3 regions of the Streptococcus sp. oral taxon 431 genome follow, and region 1 is predicted to be linked to each of the others. Evidence: predicted binding sites of a transcription regulator. Region 1 holds the regulator's gene; each other region holds the start of a gene.
The links. The regulator CtsR, encoded in region 1, represses protease genes until heat stress. The targets are predictions, from matches to a motif close to TTGGTCAAAAAAGGTCAAANA.

Region 1 (5,276 bases):
ACCACTCCTGCCAGCCCATTGGATAGCGAGGGATATTAGTTTCGTCAAGTTTACAAACAGAGGTCAACTCATCATCTCGAAATGCTTCACGAATATAGCGAAACCTCTTTTGTAGTGCAAGTCCAACCTGTTCACCACGATCTCCCTTATAACCTGAAACTACCACCCATACAGCATCACATTGACGTTTTGCTCTTTGGATTAAATCAATATGTCCCTGATGCAAGGGAGCAAAGGTTCCAAAAACCACTGCTATCTGTTTTTTCATGTCTTTTTAACCTTTTTATAACTTTTTATATTTTATATCATACTCTATCTTGTTCTGTTTGTCAAGACTTTTTTATTATTTTTTATAAAAACATTTCTTAATTATAAGATTTTTTCTTGATATACAAAACTTGATCAGTAGAAATTCGTTTTTGAACTCCTTAAACTAAATGTACAATTCAAATGCTTATTTGAGTAACAACTTTCCAAAAAAAGAGGCTGAAACAATCTGTTCCAACCTCACATTTTTAAACAATCTCAAATTTTAATTGACCAGCTTTGACACCAATCTTCAGAGTCTTGCCAGCTTCCAATTCACCTTTAAGGAGAAGCTCTGCAAGTTTGTCTTCCACTTCCGTTTGTAGGGTTCTACGAAGTGGACGAGCCCCCATCTCTGGATCATAGCCTTGCTGAGCTAGAAGTTTAAGGGCAGATGCTTGGAGTTTCAAGTCAATTCCTTTTTCTGCAAGACTAGCAATCAATGGTTTGACCATAATCTTAACTACTTCTTGCATATCTTGACTTGACAAGCTATGGAAGACTACCTTCTCATCAATACGATTGATAAACTCTGGACGATAAGCCTTTTTCAACTCCTCAAACATACGTTTTTCCATATTTTCTTGGTCAAAGCGAATGTCCTTAGCTCCAAAACCAACTGTCTTGTCATCACGAAGCGCTGTCGCACCAAGGTTTGAAGTCATGATGATAATGGTATTGGAGAAGTCAACCTTACGACCTTTACTATCTGTCAAGACACCATCATCCAAGACTTGCAAGAGCACGTTAAAGATGTCTGGGTGAGCCTTTTCTACCTCGTCAAAGAGCAAGACTGAGTATGGTTTGTTGCGAACCTTCTCAGTCAACTCCCCGCCTTCTTCATAACCTACATAACCTGGAGGAGCTCCATTGAGACGACTGGCTGCAAATTTCTCCATATATTCACTCATGTCAAAGCGGATAAGAGCAGACTCATCATCAAAGAGAACTTCCGCCAAGGCCTTGGCCAATTCTGTCTTACCAACACCTGTTGATCCTAGGAACATAAAGGAGCCAATTGGACGTTTGTTATTGCGAATACCCGATTGATTTCGGCGAATGGCACGACTGATACTAGATACAGCTTGTTCCTGTCCGATAACACGTTTATGCAGTTCAGCTTCAAGATTGAGATACTTCTTGGCATCTGTTTGGGTCAATTTTTGAACTGGAATACCTGACAAGCGACTCAAGGTGGTCAAAATATCTGATTCTGTCACCAAATCTTTATAAACAGGTACTTCCTGTTCTTTTGCAATGAGTTGAGCAGCTTGCTTCCATTTACCATCCATCAAGGCCTTATCAGCTGGTGTTAAACCTGACTCATCTTGTTTAGCGTGTTTCGATTTATTTTGCACTGTTGCTGCCGTTTCATCCAAAAGATCGATTGCTGAGTCTGGCAAATGACGACTCGTCAAATAACGATGTGCCATTTTGACAGCTGTTTCGACTGCATCGTCTGTAATTTGGACATGGTGGTGCTTCTCATAAGTTGCTTTCAAGCCCTGCAAAATAGCCATACTATCTGCTAAACTTGGCTCCTCAATCATCACTTTAGCAAAACGACGAGAAAGGGCTGCGTCTTTTTCGATGTGCTTTTGATACTCTTCCTGAGTGGTCGCACCGACAGTTCTCAGAGTTCCACGTGCCAAGGCAGGTTTTAGGATATTGGCCGCATCCAAGGTCGAATCAATCCCACTTCCTGAACCCATAATGGTATGCAGCTCATCGATAAAGAGGATGACCTTTCCATCTTCCTCAATATCTTTGATGATATTGTTCATACGTTCTTCAAAATCACCACGGAAACGAGTTCCCGCAACCACATTCATCAAATCAAGCTCTAGAACTCGCATCTTTGCCATTTCATTTGGCACATCTCCATTGGCAATACGTTGTGCAAGACCAAGTGCCAAAGCTGTTTTACCCACACCCGCATCTCCAACTAGGACCGGATTATTTTTGGTCTTACGACTCAGAATTTGAATCATACGAGAGATTTCTTGGTCACGCCCGATGACTGGTTCCAATTTACCTGAGCGAGCTTGCTCCGTAAGGTCATGCGTATAATCTTCCAAACCTCCACTTGGGGTCTGTGGCATGCCCATCATATTAGCCATAGAATTTTGCTTGTCCGCTACCGTACGATGGCGTTGACGAAGGGCCTTCAAATCATCTCTAGTCCAACCAGCACGCGCTTCAAGACTACGACGAAGTCCAGCAATCTTGACCTGATCCTTCTGATCTTCGTAAGAAAATCCCGCTTTTTCTAGAATGCGAGTAGCTAAGGCATTGCCATCATGTAAGATAGCATAAAGCACGTGCTCTGTTCCTAAAACCTTGGCATGAACGACAGAAGCAACGTGCTCTGCTTCCAACAACAATACCTTCAAACGGTGTGAAAAAGGCAACTCCTGATAATTTTCCTTATCGCTATACTTTGTTTCAGTCAGCTCTACAGCAACTTCCTCCAGACGATCAATCTCATATGGAAATTCGTTTAAAGTTGCCCCAGCTACACTGTAACTATGATTGGCCATAGCAATCAATAGGTGCCAAGACTCTAGGTATTCTGCTCCAAAATGACTTGCGACCAGAAAGGCACTGTCTATACATTCTGTCAATGCTTTTGAATATTTCATTTAGTTCTATTTTCCTTTTCTATCTACCTCTTGTAATAACTGTCGGAGCATATTGGCACGGATAAGATTGGCATCCTCACCTAGAACTCGGTCTGTCGCCATTGCTAGTAATAGATTCATCTCCTGACGAGTCACTAAATCCTGTTCAAACAAGAGTCTTAAAACATCTTCAAAGATAACTAGGCTGACTTCTTCGCCCACCGAATACAGTAAATCGCGGAGCATTTCATGGTGGTTTGAGAATTCAATCCGTCCTATTCGAATGTAGCCACCACCACCACGCTTACTTTCAACCAAGTATCCCCTGCTTTCTGTAAAACGAGTCTTAATCACATAGTTAATCTGACTAGGAACAACCTGGAAAGTATCTGCCAACTGACTCCGTTGCAACTCCACAATACCAGATTGATCTAAAATTGCCTTGATGTAGGCCTCAATATGATCTGATGTATTTTTAAGTCTCATAACAAACCCACCTCTCTTTAAACCTTGACTATCTTTGACTATACTATCATTTAACACTCTATAAGTCAAATTTTTAGGGCTCAGCCCTTGAAAATACTGACTTTCTTTAAAAACATTTAGGCATTAAATCGCCTTAGTTTTTCTTGAAAGTCCCTAAAAAAGTCCACAAAAAAGAGCCCTAAAAAGGGCGTATATATTGACGAGTTCAGCAGGCAAGAAACTAGCACGGTCAAACGTGCTTTTTTTATTACCTGATACCATTATACCATACTATCAGCAACCTATATATTTGAAAATCTAAAAACCCTTAGATTCATTTCTAAGGGCTTCTAGTTTATCCATAGTGTTTTAGTTGTCCAGTATGAAACAGAACAAAATAGGGGGCAAACATGAAGCCTTTGCCTACAATTGTCTACTTATACGCTTCTAACTCTCCGTTCTGGTGGATTTTCGCAAAGTTTAAGACAGCTATCTGTTTGTATCTGTGATAATTAGTGGATTTTGTCCCAGCAATTTCTAAACATTCACTTACTGTTTTCTTCCTCATGTAACAATAATGAATGATAAAACACTTTCTAGCACGTTCGTTCTCTATCTTATTGATATCATGGGCAAATGTTTCTAGACTTTCTCTAATTGCTTTTTCATGCTTACTAGTCAAATTCCACTGATCAGGTAAGACAAGTTTCCAAGCCTCTTCATCTATTGTAACTTGGTTTTCACTCCCTGCCATCCTCTGGAATCTTAGAAAGTTAGTCATCCGCTTTCTGACGTTCATCATCGTTTTAAACTTATCCAGCTCCATTTTCAACGACAACCTTTCTACTCCTATAACTCATGCCTATCTTAATCTTCTTCTAGGATTCCCAAACTTTGCAATCCTTTCATCTCGTTTTCTTTTACGTTCCTCAGCGGACTCTATACCTATCTGTTTCCGACGTTCCACTTCTTCTTGATTGATATTACTCCATTTTCTGGTATGTACATTCTGCCGTCTACCATCTTGCGGATAATATTCAACGGTACACCTACAATTACTATGACGTCTATAAATATCATGAGGAACGGAAGGATATTTATAACTGCCTTCCAATTCTTGACACCACTTACAACACTTTCCAGCTGTTCGCCTAGTAATTTTAGGGCTAAGTCCTGCTTTATACTGAAATACCACATTTTTTTGAATCGTATCATCTACAATACTTTGCGTAAAATTAACAATTGTTTCACCCACCAACCATTTTACAGCTTCAAAATCATCTTCACTAGCTAAACGATTTACTAAGCCGTCAATCCTAGCTTGGTTCAACTCAGGAACTTGAGAAGGAATGCGAAGGTTAGCCCTAAAGTTTAAATCTTCTTGAACTTTTTCAGTATATTCGCTTACAAGGTCATAGTTTCGATCTAAAACATCTTCTAGCAATCGTTTAGCAATATTATAGTACATCTTACCATCTGGTAGGCTTTCATTACTTAAGTAAGCTCCTAAAACTTTTGAGAGTATTTCACCAACTTCTATTGCATATTGATTGGCATCCAGATAATTAGCTTTATTATCTTCTAGCTTATCTAGTAACTCTTCCAGAATCTCACTATCAAGTCTAGCTTTGTCAAATTCTGCCTTGATTTTCTGGAGTAGACTTGGGAATATATCTCCCATTACTTTTCACCTCCTTCCAGTAAACTGCCTTTTTCATTTTGGCGCTCTTTCTGCCGCCTATAGTATCGTTTCTTTTGGGTCAATATCTTGTCTTTTTTCTTTTGGTAACGCTCTGCGTCTTTCTTTTTATTACATACCTTACAAACTTTTGAGAAACCTTTCTTGTCTGAATGCTTTCTATAAAAGTTTTCACTAGATAATTC
Region 2 (5,276 bases), 920 kb from region 1:
AAGGTCTACAAGTTTTTCCTTAACCTTATCTGTCACATCTAAATGGATGTTATTACTTGAGAGTCGTTTATTGACATCATCTAACATGAGGTCAACGATTTGAAGGAGATTTTCCTTGCTGAGAGCCTTGAATTCGATAATGCCATCAAAACGGTTCATAAATTCTGGACTAAAGAAGTTGCCTAATTCCCCAAGGACAGAGTTGGTACGGCCTTCTCTAGCAGCTCCAAAACCAACACTAGCTTCTGCCTTACCTGTACCTGCATTTGAGGTCATAATAATGATAGCGTCCTTGAAGCTAACAGTGCGACCTTGACCATCCGTTAAACGACCATCGTCCAAGACTTGGAGGAACATATGCATAACATCTGGATGGGCTTTTTCAACTTCGTCTAGGAGGATCAGTGAGTAGGGGTTACGACGAACTTTTTCAGTCAATTGTCCAGCTTCATCATAGCCTACGTATCCCGGAGGGGCACCAACGAGTTTAGCAACGCTGTGTTTTTCCATGTATTCACTCATATCAAAGCGAATCATGCTATCAGCAGAACCAAAGAGTTCGATGGCCAGTTGTTTAGAAAGTTCTGTTTTACCGACACCGGTAGGACCAACAAAGAGGAAGCTACCGATTGGACGGTTTGGAGTACCGAGTCCGACACGGTTACGACGGATAGCCTTAGCGATCTTATCAACTGCATCATCTTGACCAATAACATGAGCCTTGAGGTCATCTGCTAGGTTGATAAGTTGAGACTGTTCTTTTTCTTTCAAATCACCAACTGGGATATTAGTCTTTTGCTCGATGATGTGTTCGATTGTTTTTTCACTGATGATTGGGGTATCCTGATCCGTTACCTTGGTCTTTTGCATTTCCTTATATTTGGCAATCTGGTCACGGAAGTAGGCTGCTTTTTCAAAATCTTCGTCTCGAGTTGCTTGAGCCTTGAGATTTTCCGCTTCGATTAAGCGTTGGTCGATGACCTTAGGATCTACAAAATTCAAGGTTAAGTTCATCTTTGAACCAGCTTCATCTAGAAGGTCAATAGCCTTGTCTGGCAAGAAACGGTCTTGGATGTAGCGATTAGAAAGAGTAGCGGCCGCTTCGATAGCCCCATCAGTATAATGAACGTGGTGATAATCTTCGTATTTCTTTTGAATACCCTTAAGAATAATAATGGTTTCTTCAACAGTTGGTTCGTCAACTTTAACAGGTTGCATACGACGTTCAAGGGCAGCATCTTTTTCGATGATGCGGTATTCATTGAGGGTAGTAGCACCAACTAGTTGTAGTTCGCCACGAGCAAGAGCTGGTTTTAGGATATTGCCTGCATCCATATTCCCTTCTCCTGCTGAACCAGCACCGACAATTTCATGAATTTCGTCAATGAAGAGAATAACATCCTCGCGCTCACGAATTTCTTCCATGAGTTTTTGCATGCGCTCTTCAAACTGACCTCGGATACCTGTTCCTTGAACAAGGCTAACGACATCTAAGCGGATGACTTCTTTACCTTGAAGCTTATGGGGAACATTACCGTCAACAATTTTCTGAGCTAAACCTTCGACAACAGCTGTCTTACCAACACCGGGCTCACCGATGAGGACAGGGTTGTTTTTTGTTCTGCGGTTGAGGATTTCAATGACACGGATAATCTCTTCGTCACGGCCAATTACAGGGTCAATATTTCCACGACGGGCAATCTCAGTGATATTGATACCATATTCATCCAAGAGTCCTTTTTCCTGGATTGGTGGTGGTGTTTGAGCAGGACCACGATTTTGGGCACCATAGCCACCATTTCCACCGTATCCACCCCCTGACTGAGTTGGGGGGATATTGTTGTTATTAGAAGAAGGTCTAAAGTTGTTGAGATCGTTAAAGAAGTCTCCAAAGGGATCAAAATCACGGTTGTTTAAATCTGTAATGCCCTTGAACAAGCTATTGTTAGGATCTGTTTTGATAATTTTGTAGCAATTTTGGCAAAGATCGATTTGCTTTTGTTGCCCATTGAGATTGGTATAAAGATGAATCGTTGAGTCATTGATTTTACAGTTTTGACAGAGCATACCGCCACCTCATTTCTTTCTTAGTCTTGACTAAATCTAAAAGGTCAAAAATAGTCAAACAAGTATATAATTTAATTATATCATGATTATTGGGCAATTCAAGTAAAAAGATTGGATACTAGCACTATAAATAGTAGAGCGCTAATCATGATAAAATCTTGATAGTAAGAAAAAAATCCTATTTGTCATACAAAAAGGATTCTCGTTTGTGAAAGGCGGTGGGACAGAAATCGATAGACAAAGTCTCGATTTCGTAGTCCCAGCCCCGCGAAGATGATTAGGAGTTTTGGGAGTCTAAAAGACGAACGAAAAGTCTAATCAGCTACCGCGTCAAAGTTTGATTGCTAATAAAAAGTGAGGCCGGGATCTTTTGTCCCAACCTCTGTATATCTATTATTAGTATAGAAGTTCGTAAATTTCCATCGCAATCAAGTCGATGCTGTCAAAAGTATATGTTTCACGAGCTTCAACATCACGAAGTGTAAAGATTGGGCCATTTTCTTCATCATGGTTAAAAGCAACTTCAGCTACAACAACTCCCTCGCGCTCAAAGTTACGTTTTAAGTTACCACCATCTTTTGTCATTGCTTCTAGGCGGTTGATGATTCTAACCAAATGTGATTCCATTTTGATTCTCCTCCATTTCTTATCGTTACTATTTTACCATAAAGAGTATCCACTTGACTAGAAAAAACTAAGATTTCTCGCTATTTCTGTTTTCTTTGAAATTTTATTGAAAATAAAAGGAAAAAGATTGCATTTTTATTCAAAACATGTTATACTCATACAAGTTTTAAGTTAGAATTAGAAAGTAGTGGATTTATGAATTTTTCTTTTTTACCTAAATATCTGCCATATTTTAATTATGGTGCTCTCGTAACGGTCTTGATTTCGGTTTTTGTTGTCTTTTTGGGGACAATTTTAGGGATAGTCTTGGCTTTTGCTCAACGTTCTAAAATGAAGCCCTTAGCTTGGCTTGCCAATGTTTATATTTGGATTTTCCGTGGAACACCTATGATGGTACAGATCATGATTGCTTTTGCTCTTATGCACATCAATGCTCCGACAATTCAGATTGGTGTTTTGGGAGTTGATTTTTCACGTTTGATTCCAGGGATTATCATTATCTCTATGAATAGTGGTGCCTATGTGTCAGAAATAGTTCGTGCTGGTATCAATGCAGTACCTAAAGGGCAATTAGAGGCGGCTTACTCTCTAGGGATTCGTCCTAAAAATGCTATGCGCTATGTCATCTTGCCACAGGCTATCAAGAATATCTTGCCAGCCTTGGGGAATGAGTTTATTACCATTATCAAGGATAGTTCACTCTTATCAGCAATCGGTGTCATGGAATTGTGGAATGGAGCTACTACGGTGTCAACAACCACCTACCTACCTTTAACTCCACTCTTATTTGCGGCCTTTTACTACTTGATTATGACCTCTATCTTGACACTAGCCTTGAAAGCTTTTGAAAATCGTATGGGACAAGGAGATAAGAAATAATGACTGAAACGCTAATTAAAATTGAAAACCTTCATAAAAGCTTTGGAAAGAATGAAGTTTTAAAAGGGATTGATCTTGAAATTAAAAAAGGTGAAGTGGTAGTAATTATCGGACCATCTGGTAGCGGTAAGTCAACCCTCCTTCGCTCTATGAATCTCCTCGAAGAGGCGACAAAAGGCAAGGTCATCTTTGAAGGAGTGGATATTACGGATAAGAAAAATGACCTCTTTGCCATGCGTGAAAAGATGGGAATGGTATTCCAACAGTTCAATCTCTTCCCAAATATGACAGTGAAGGAAAACATCACGCTTTCTCCTATCAAGACCAAAGGGGAAAGTAAGGAAGTTGCTGAGAAGAGAGCGCATGAGCTCTTGGAAAAGGTTGGTCTACCAGATAAGGCATATGCTTATCCACAAAGTTTGTCTGGTGGACAGCAACAACGTATCGCTATCGCTCGTGGTCTTGCCATGGAACCAGATGTCCTACTCTTTGATGAACCGACTTCTGCCCTAGACCCAGAAATGGTAGGGGAAGTACTAGCAGTTATGCAAGAACTTGCTAAGTCAGGAATGACCATGGTCATCGTGACGCATGAGATGGGCTTTGCGCGTGAGGTAGCAGACCGTGTCATCTTTATGGCTGACGGTGTTGTTGTCGAAGACGGAACTCCAAAGCAAGTCTTTGAACAAACCCAAGAACAAAGAACCAAGGATTTCTTGAGTAAGGTTTTGTAAGAATATCGTAATTTAGAGAGAGTGGGACAGAAATCGGTAATTCGTTAGAATTTGATTTCGTCGTCCCACCTCCGCACAGTTGAGAAGGACTGTAAAAGCTGATGAAATCAGCGTAGTAGAGCCCACTCAACCACTGCGTCTTGCTCAACAATCCAAAGACAATTGAGAGGCTAGGACTTTTGTCTCAGCCTCTTTCTTATAGTTTCAGACTATAAGGTCTCTTAGGTAAGAAGTGTTAGAGGGACAAGTATATTTTTGATATAATAGAAGATATTTGTTAGAAAAGAGAAAACACATGACACAGATTATTGATGGGAAGGCCTTGGCGGCCAAGTTACAGGGACAATTGGCTGAAAAGACTGCGAAATTGAAAGAAGAGACAGGCTTGGTGCCTGGTTTGGTCGTTATTTTAGTCGGAGAAAATCCAGCCAGCCAAGTTTACGTTCGTAACAAGGAACGTTCAGCTATTGCAGCAGGATTCCAGAGTGAAGTTGTGCGAGTTCCTGAAATAATTACCCAAGAGGAATTGTTGGATTTGATTGCCAAATACAATCAAGATCCAGCTTGGCATGGGATTTTGGTTCAATTGCCTTTACCAAAACACATCGATGAAGAGGCTGTTCTACTAGCCATTGATCCAGAAAAGGATGTGGATGGTTTTCATCCGCTCAACATGGGACGTCTTTGGTCTGGTCACCCAGTTATGATTCCTTCAACTCCTGCTGGTATTATGGAAATGTTTCATGAGTATGGGATCGACTTAGAAGGTAAAAATGCAGTTGTCATTGGTCGTTCTAATATTGTCGGGAAACCCATGGCCCAGTTACTGTTGGCTAAGAATGCAACTGTAACCTTGACCCACTCACGAACTCATAACCTTGCTAAGGTAGCTTCTAAAGCTGATATTCTTGTGGTAGCAATCGGTCGTGCTAAATTTGTGACTGCTGACTTTGTCAAACCTGGGGCTGT
Region 3 (5,276 bases), 430 kb from region 1:
GGAGAACCTTAATATCAGCTTGTGGGAATTTTTCACGCAAGAGTTCTGAGAGCTGTTGGCAGAATTTATCATTACTGCGGTGAGCCATGACGATACGCCCACCAGCGTAGCCAGCCTTGATTAACTCTTCATAGGCAGCTTGAAGAGATTTTTTAGCACCACGAGCCTTTTGGAGGAGTTCCAAGGTTCCAGTTTCACTTGCTTCTCCAACCATACGAATATTGAGGAGCCCAACAACTGTACCGATCAGTTTACTCAAGCGACCATTCTTAACCAGATTATCAACCTTAGCGAGAACGAACAATAACTTAGTTTTTTCTTGGTAAGCAGTAATAGCATTAACCACTTCTTCAAAAGAAAGTCCTTGGTCAATCAAATCATTGATTTTCTCAACGATTAGATCAACTTCCCCACCAGCAGACAAGCTGTCAATAACATGAATCTGAGTATCAGGATGTTCTTCGAGATAGAGATTCTTAGCTAATTGAGCGCTGTTTTGACTACCAGAAAGAGTTCCGGTAATGGTCACTACAAAAATATGTTTTGCCCCTTCAAATGCTCGCAAGTAATCATCAGGACTAGGACAAGCTGATTTTGAAGCTTCAGAAGTTGCATACATGGTTTCCATCATTTTGTCAATATCAAGACTAGCATCATCAATAAAGACTTGATCAGCCACTTGAATGGTTAAAGGAACACTGATGAATTCAGTATCAATTGCTGGATTTGCCAGTTGATGATAATCACAACCAGAATCTGCCACAATCTTCCAAGTCATAGAAATTCTCCATCTTTGTCACTTATACATTGACAAAGGTTCTGTCTTTTTTTACAATTATATCATGAAAAATCTTAAAACAAAAGTCTCGTCACTCTGTTGTCACAAGTAGAAAGGAAGTGTTATGGCCGAACGAAGAATTTCTGAAAATTCGCTTGAAAATCTCAGAAAATCCAATCAAGAATCCAATTTACTGACCAGAGAAGCTATCGAAACAGCTCTCTTACAACTTTTGGAGAAAAAGGAATTAACAAAGATTAGCATTTCCGAATTGGTAAAACGAGCTGGTGTTTCCCGTGCGGCCTTTTATCGAAACTATGACTCCAAAGAAGAGATTTTAGAAAGTGTCTTTAAACGAAGCGTCCATAACATTATGGAGCAATTGAGTCATTACGATGTTAAAACGGACCTCTATCTGGTTTGGGTTCGCCTCTTTAGAGAAGCCAAGAAAGAGGCGAAGGTTATTCAGCTTGCCTTGGACTACCACTTGGAAAAAATCTTTGTGCAAGCCATGCAAGAATTTTTAGAAAAATACTATGGAAAATCAAAAGGAGTCAGCTCTTACTTGCATTCTTTTTGGAGTTCTGCCATCGTATCAGTTTTGCTTAAATGGATTAAGGATGGAATGAAGGTTCCTGCTGAAAAAATTGCAGATTTACGCCTACCATTTTTCAAAAAATAAACCAAGAGGAGAGAAGATATGACAGAAAAAAGACTGGCTTGGGATGAGTATTTTGCTGCTCAAGCTCTATTAATTGCCAATCGTTCAACCTGTAAACGCGCTAAGGTAGGAGCTGTTTTAGTCAAGGATAATAAGGTGATTTCAACAGGATACAATGGTTCTGTATCAGGAACGGAGCACTGTATTGACCACGACTGTCTGGTGATTGAGGGCCACTGTGTGCGCACTCTTCATGCAGAGGTAAATGCTATACTACAAGGAGCCGAACGTGGCGTTCCAAAAGGATTTACAGCCTACGTTACACATTTTCCATGCCTCAACTGCACCAAGCAATTGCTTCAGGTAGGTTGTGAGCGTGTCGTGTATATCAATCAATACCGTATGGATGACTACGCCCAGTATCTCTATCGTGAAAAAGGTACCGAGTTGACCCATTTATCGCTAGAGACAGTACAAGCAGCTCTTCAAGAAGCAGATTTGATTTAGAAATTATAAAAAAATAGATGGTTTAGAAGGATTTTTAAACCATTTTTTGATATAATAAGAAGAATAAATTGAAAGAAGGAATTCAGAAAATGGGAAAACTTGAAGTCATTAATCATCCACTCATTCAACACAAATTGTCAATCTTGCGTCGCACAGACACTTCTACAAAAGCTTTTCGTGAGTTAGTAGATGAAATTGCTATGTTGATGGGATATGAAGTGCTTCGTGATCTTCCGCTTGAAGACGTTGAAATCGAAACACCTATCACAAAAACAGTCCAAAAACAATTGGCTGGTAAAAAATTGGCAATTGTTCCAATCTTGCGTGCGGGTATCGGGATGGTCGATGGGCTGTTGAGCTTGGTTCCAGCAGCCAAAGTTGGACATATTGGTATGTACCGTGACGAAGAAACTCTTCAACCAGTAGAATACTTGGTTAAATTACCTGAAGATATCGACCAACGTCAAATTTTTGTGGTTGACCCTATGCTTGCAACAGGTGGTTCTGCAATCTTGGCTGTTGATTCCCTCAAAAAACGTGGAGCATCAAACATCAAATTTGTCTGCCTTGTATCTGCTCCAGAAGGTGTAAAAGCTCTTCAAGAAGCTCACCCAGATGTAGAAATCTTTACAGCAGCTTTGGATGAACGCTTGAACGAACATGGCTATATCGTTCCAGGTCTTGGTGACGCTGGAGACCGTTTGTTCGGAACTAAGTAAAATTCTAAGCTTACCCTAAAACTGTTCATTAGTTTTAGTCTAGAAAGGAGGTTGAATTTTTGTGTCTGTTTTTAGGATAGAGCAAAAATTTGACCTTTTTTGACCAAAAAGATATAATAGTCCTGTATCAAGTCGCTTGACTAGGAAATTTAGAAATCAGAAGGAGAAATGAATGATTCCTGTAGTTATTGAACAAACAAGTCGTGGAGAACGTTCATACGACATTTACTCACGTCTTTTAAAAGATCGTATCATTATGTTGACTGGACCAGTCGAAGACAATATGGCAAACTCAGTTATCGCCCAATTGCTTTTCTTGGATGCCCAAGATAGTACAAAAGATATCTACCTTTATGTGAATACTCCAGGTGGTTCTGTATCAGCTGGTTTAGCAATCGTTGATACTATGAACTTTATCAAGGCAGATGTCCAAACCATTGTTATGGGGATGGCTGCTTCAATGGGAACAATCATCGCTTCAAGTGGAGCAAAGGGCAAACGTTTCATGCTTCCAAATGCCGAATACATGATTCACCAACCGATGGGTGGTACAGGCGGTGGTACACAGCAAACAGATATGGCGATTGCTGCTGAACACTTGCTTAAAACTCGTAAGACTTTGGAGCAAATTCTTGCAGATAATTCTGGTAAATCAGTTGAGCAAATCCATGCAGATGCTGAACGTGATTACTGGATGAGCGCTCAAGAAACTCTTGACTACGGTTTTATTGACGAAATTATGGCTAATAATTCTTTGAATTAAACTACTAAAGCAAGCTCGACTGAGCTTGCTTTTTTTGATATAATAGTAAGAAGATTGTTAGAAGGAAGTTGTAATATGTTTCAAAAAGAGAATCGGTCTGGTCTGATTATCTACCTATACTATAATCGTGATGCAAAAAAAATCGATAATTATGGTGATATTTGTTACCACTCAAAAAAACACCGTTATCTGCAACTTTATGTCCCAACAGAAGAAGTGGAAGAACTGGTTAGCCGTTTAGGAAAAGAGAAATTTGTCAAAAAAGTGAGACGATGTCATATCCAAGAATTGGAAACTCCCTTTGTTGGTAGTCTCTACAGAAATAACGAAAACGTTATCATGTAAAAATTCAGATAAATGTGTTGACAATTTTCTGATAATTCGGTATATTCTTAACATGTAATTTAAATTAAGAAATTAAAAGGAGATAAACATGAAGAAAAAATTTGCCTTGTCACTTGTAGCTCTTGCAAGTGTGGCTGTTTTAGCAGCTTGTGGAGAAGTGAAGTCAGGAGCTTCAAACTCAACTGGTAACCCAGTGGATGAGAAAGTCGTTAAAATTGGTTTCAACTTTGAAGAAACTGGTGCTGTAGCATCTTACGGTACATCTGAACAAAAAGGTGCCCAACTTGCAGTTGATGAAATTAACGCAGCAGGTGGTATCGATGGAAAACAAATCGAAGTAGTAGACAAAGATAACAAATCTGAAACTGCTGAAGCTGCTTCAGTTTCAACAAACCTTGTTACTCAATCTAAAGTAGCAGCTATCGTAGGACCTGCAACTTCAGGTGCAACTGCAGCAGCAGTAGCAAATGCTACACAAGCTGGAGTTCCATTGATTTCTCCAAGTGCTACTCAAGATGGTTTGACAAAAGGTCAAGATTTCCTTTTCATCGGAACATTCCAAGATAGCTTCCAAGGGAAAATCATTTCTAACTATGTTACAAACAAGTTGAACGCTAAGAAAGTAGTCTTATATACAGATAACTCAAGTGACTACGCTAAAGGAATTGCAAAATCATTCCGTGATTCATTCTCAGGCGAAATCGTAGCAGATGAAACATTTGTATCAGGTGACACTGACTTCCAAGCAGCTTTGACAAAAATCAAAGATAAAGACTTTGATGCAATCGTATTGCCTGGTTACTACACAGAAGCTGGTAAAATTGTAAACCAAGCTCGTGGTATGGGAATTGATAAACCAATCATTGGTGGTGATGGATTCAACGGTGCAGAGTTTGTTCAACAAGCAACAGCTGAACGCGCATCAAATATCTACTTCATCTCAGGATTCTCAACTACTGTAGAGGTTTCAGATAAAGCAAAAGCCTTCCTTGAAGCTTACCGTGCAAAATACAACGAAGATCCTTCAACATTTTCAGCTCTTGCTTATGACTCAGTTTACCTTGTAGCTAATGCAGCAAAAGGGGCAAAAACTTCAGTTGATATCAAGAACAATCTTGCTAAAACACAAAACTTCGAAGGTGTTACAGGTCAAACAAGCTTTGATGCAGAACACAACACTGTGAAAACAGCCTTCATGATGACCATGAATAATGGTAAAGTAGAAGCGGCAGAAGTCGTAAAACCATAATTATAGATACAGGAAATGGGGAATGAGCTTTTACTCACTCCCTGTTTCAGTGTTTATGAAAGGATTATTTTTTTATAAAAATCCTAAAAAATAAAACTTAGAAAGAGTGAACCATATGCTTCAACAACTTGTCAATGGTCTAATCTTGGGGAGTGTCTATGCGCTGCTAGCCCTAGGTTATACTATGGTTTATGGAATTATCAAGCTCATTAACTTTGCCCACGGTGATATTTATATGATGGGTGCTTTCATGG

Region 2: the regulator CtsR is predicted to act here: its motif matches at 2,108-2,128, upstream of AXE83_RS03810 (ATP-dependent Clp protease ATP-binding subunit).
Region 3: the regulator CtsR is predicted to act here: its motif matches at 2,752-2,772, upstream of clpP (ATP-dependent Clp protease proteolytic subunit ClpP).

What each region holds. Positions count from the first base shown of each region.
Region 1 is NZ_CP014264.1:2,059,458-2,064,733, forward strand. It holds gene AXE83_RS09630 (AAA family ATPase) at 1-268, opposite strand, end outside; gene AXE83_RS09635 (ATP-dependent Clp protease ATP-binding subunit) at 516-2,948, opposite strand; gene AXE83_RS09640 (CtsR family transcriptional regulator) at 2,955-3,413, opposite strand; gene AXE83_RS09645 (hypothetical protein) at 3,826-4,218, opposite strand; gene AXE83_RS09650 (hypothetical protein) at 4,255-5,073, opposite strand; gene AXE83_RS09655 (hypothetical protein) at 5,073-5,276, opposite strand, start outside.
Region 2 is NZ_CP014264.1:799,095-804,370, forward strand. It holds gene AXE83_RS03810 (ATP-dependent Clp protease ATP-binding subunit) at 1-2,067, opposite strand, end outside; gene AXE83_RS03815 (DUF1797 family protein) at 2,464-2,694, opposite strand; gene AXE83_RS03820 (amino acid ABC transporter permease) at 2,890-3,573, shown strand; gene AXE83_RS03825 (amino acid ABC transporter ATP-binding protein) at 3,573-4,307, shown strand; gene AXE83_RS03830 (bifunctional methylenetetrahydrofolate dehydrogenase/methenyltetrahydrofolate cyclohydrolase) at 4,603-5,276, shown strand, end outside.
Region 3 is NZ_CP014264.1:1,631,482-1,636,757, reverse strand. It holds gene AXE83_RS07735 (DegV family protein) at 1-778, opposite strand, end outside; gene AXE83_RS07730 (TetR/AcrR family transcriptional regulator) at 903-1,460, shown strand; gene AXE83_RS07725 (deoxycytidylate deaminase) at 1,479-1,946, shown strand; gene upp (uracil phosphoribosyltransferase) at 2,036-2,665, shown strand; gene clpP (ATP-dependent Clp protease proteolytic subunit ClpP) at 2,838-3,428, shown strand; gene AXE83_RS07710 (YlbG family protein) at 3,504-3,773, shown strand; gene AXE83_RS07705 (ABC transporter substrate-binding protein) at 3,862-5,022, shown strand; gene AXE83_RS07700 (branched-chain amino acid ABC transporter permease) at 5,138-5,276, shown strand, end outside.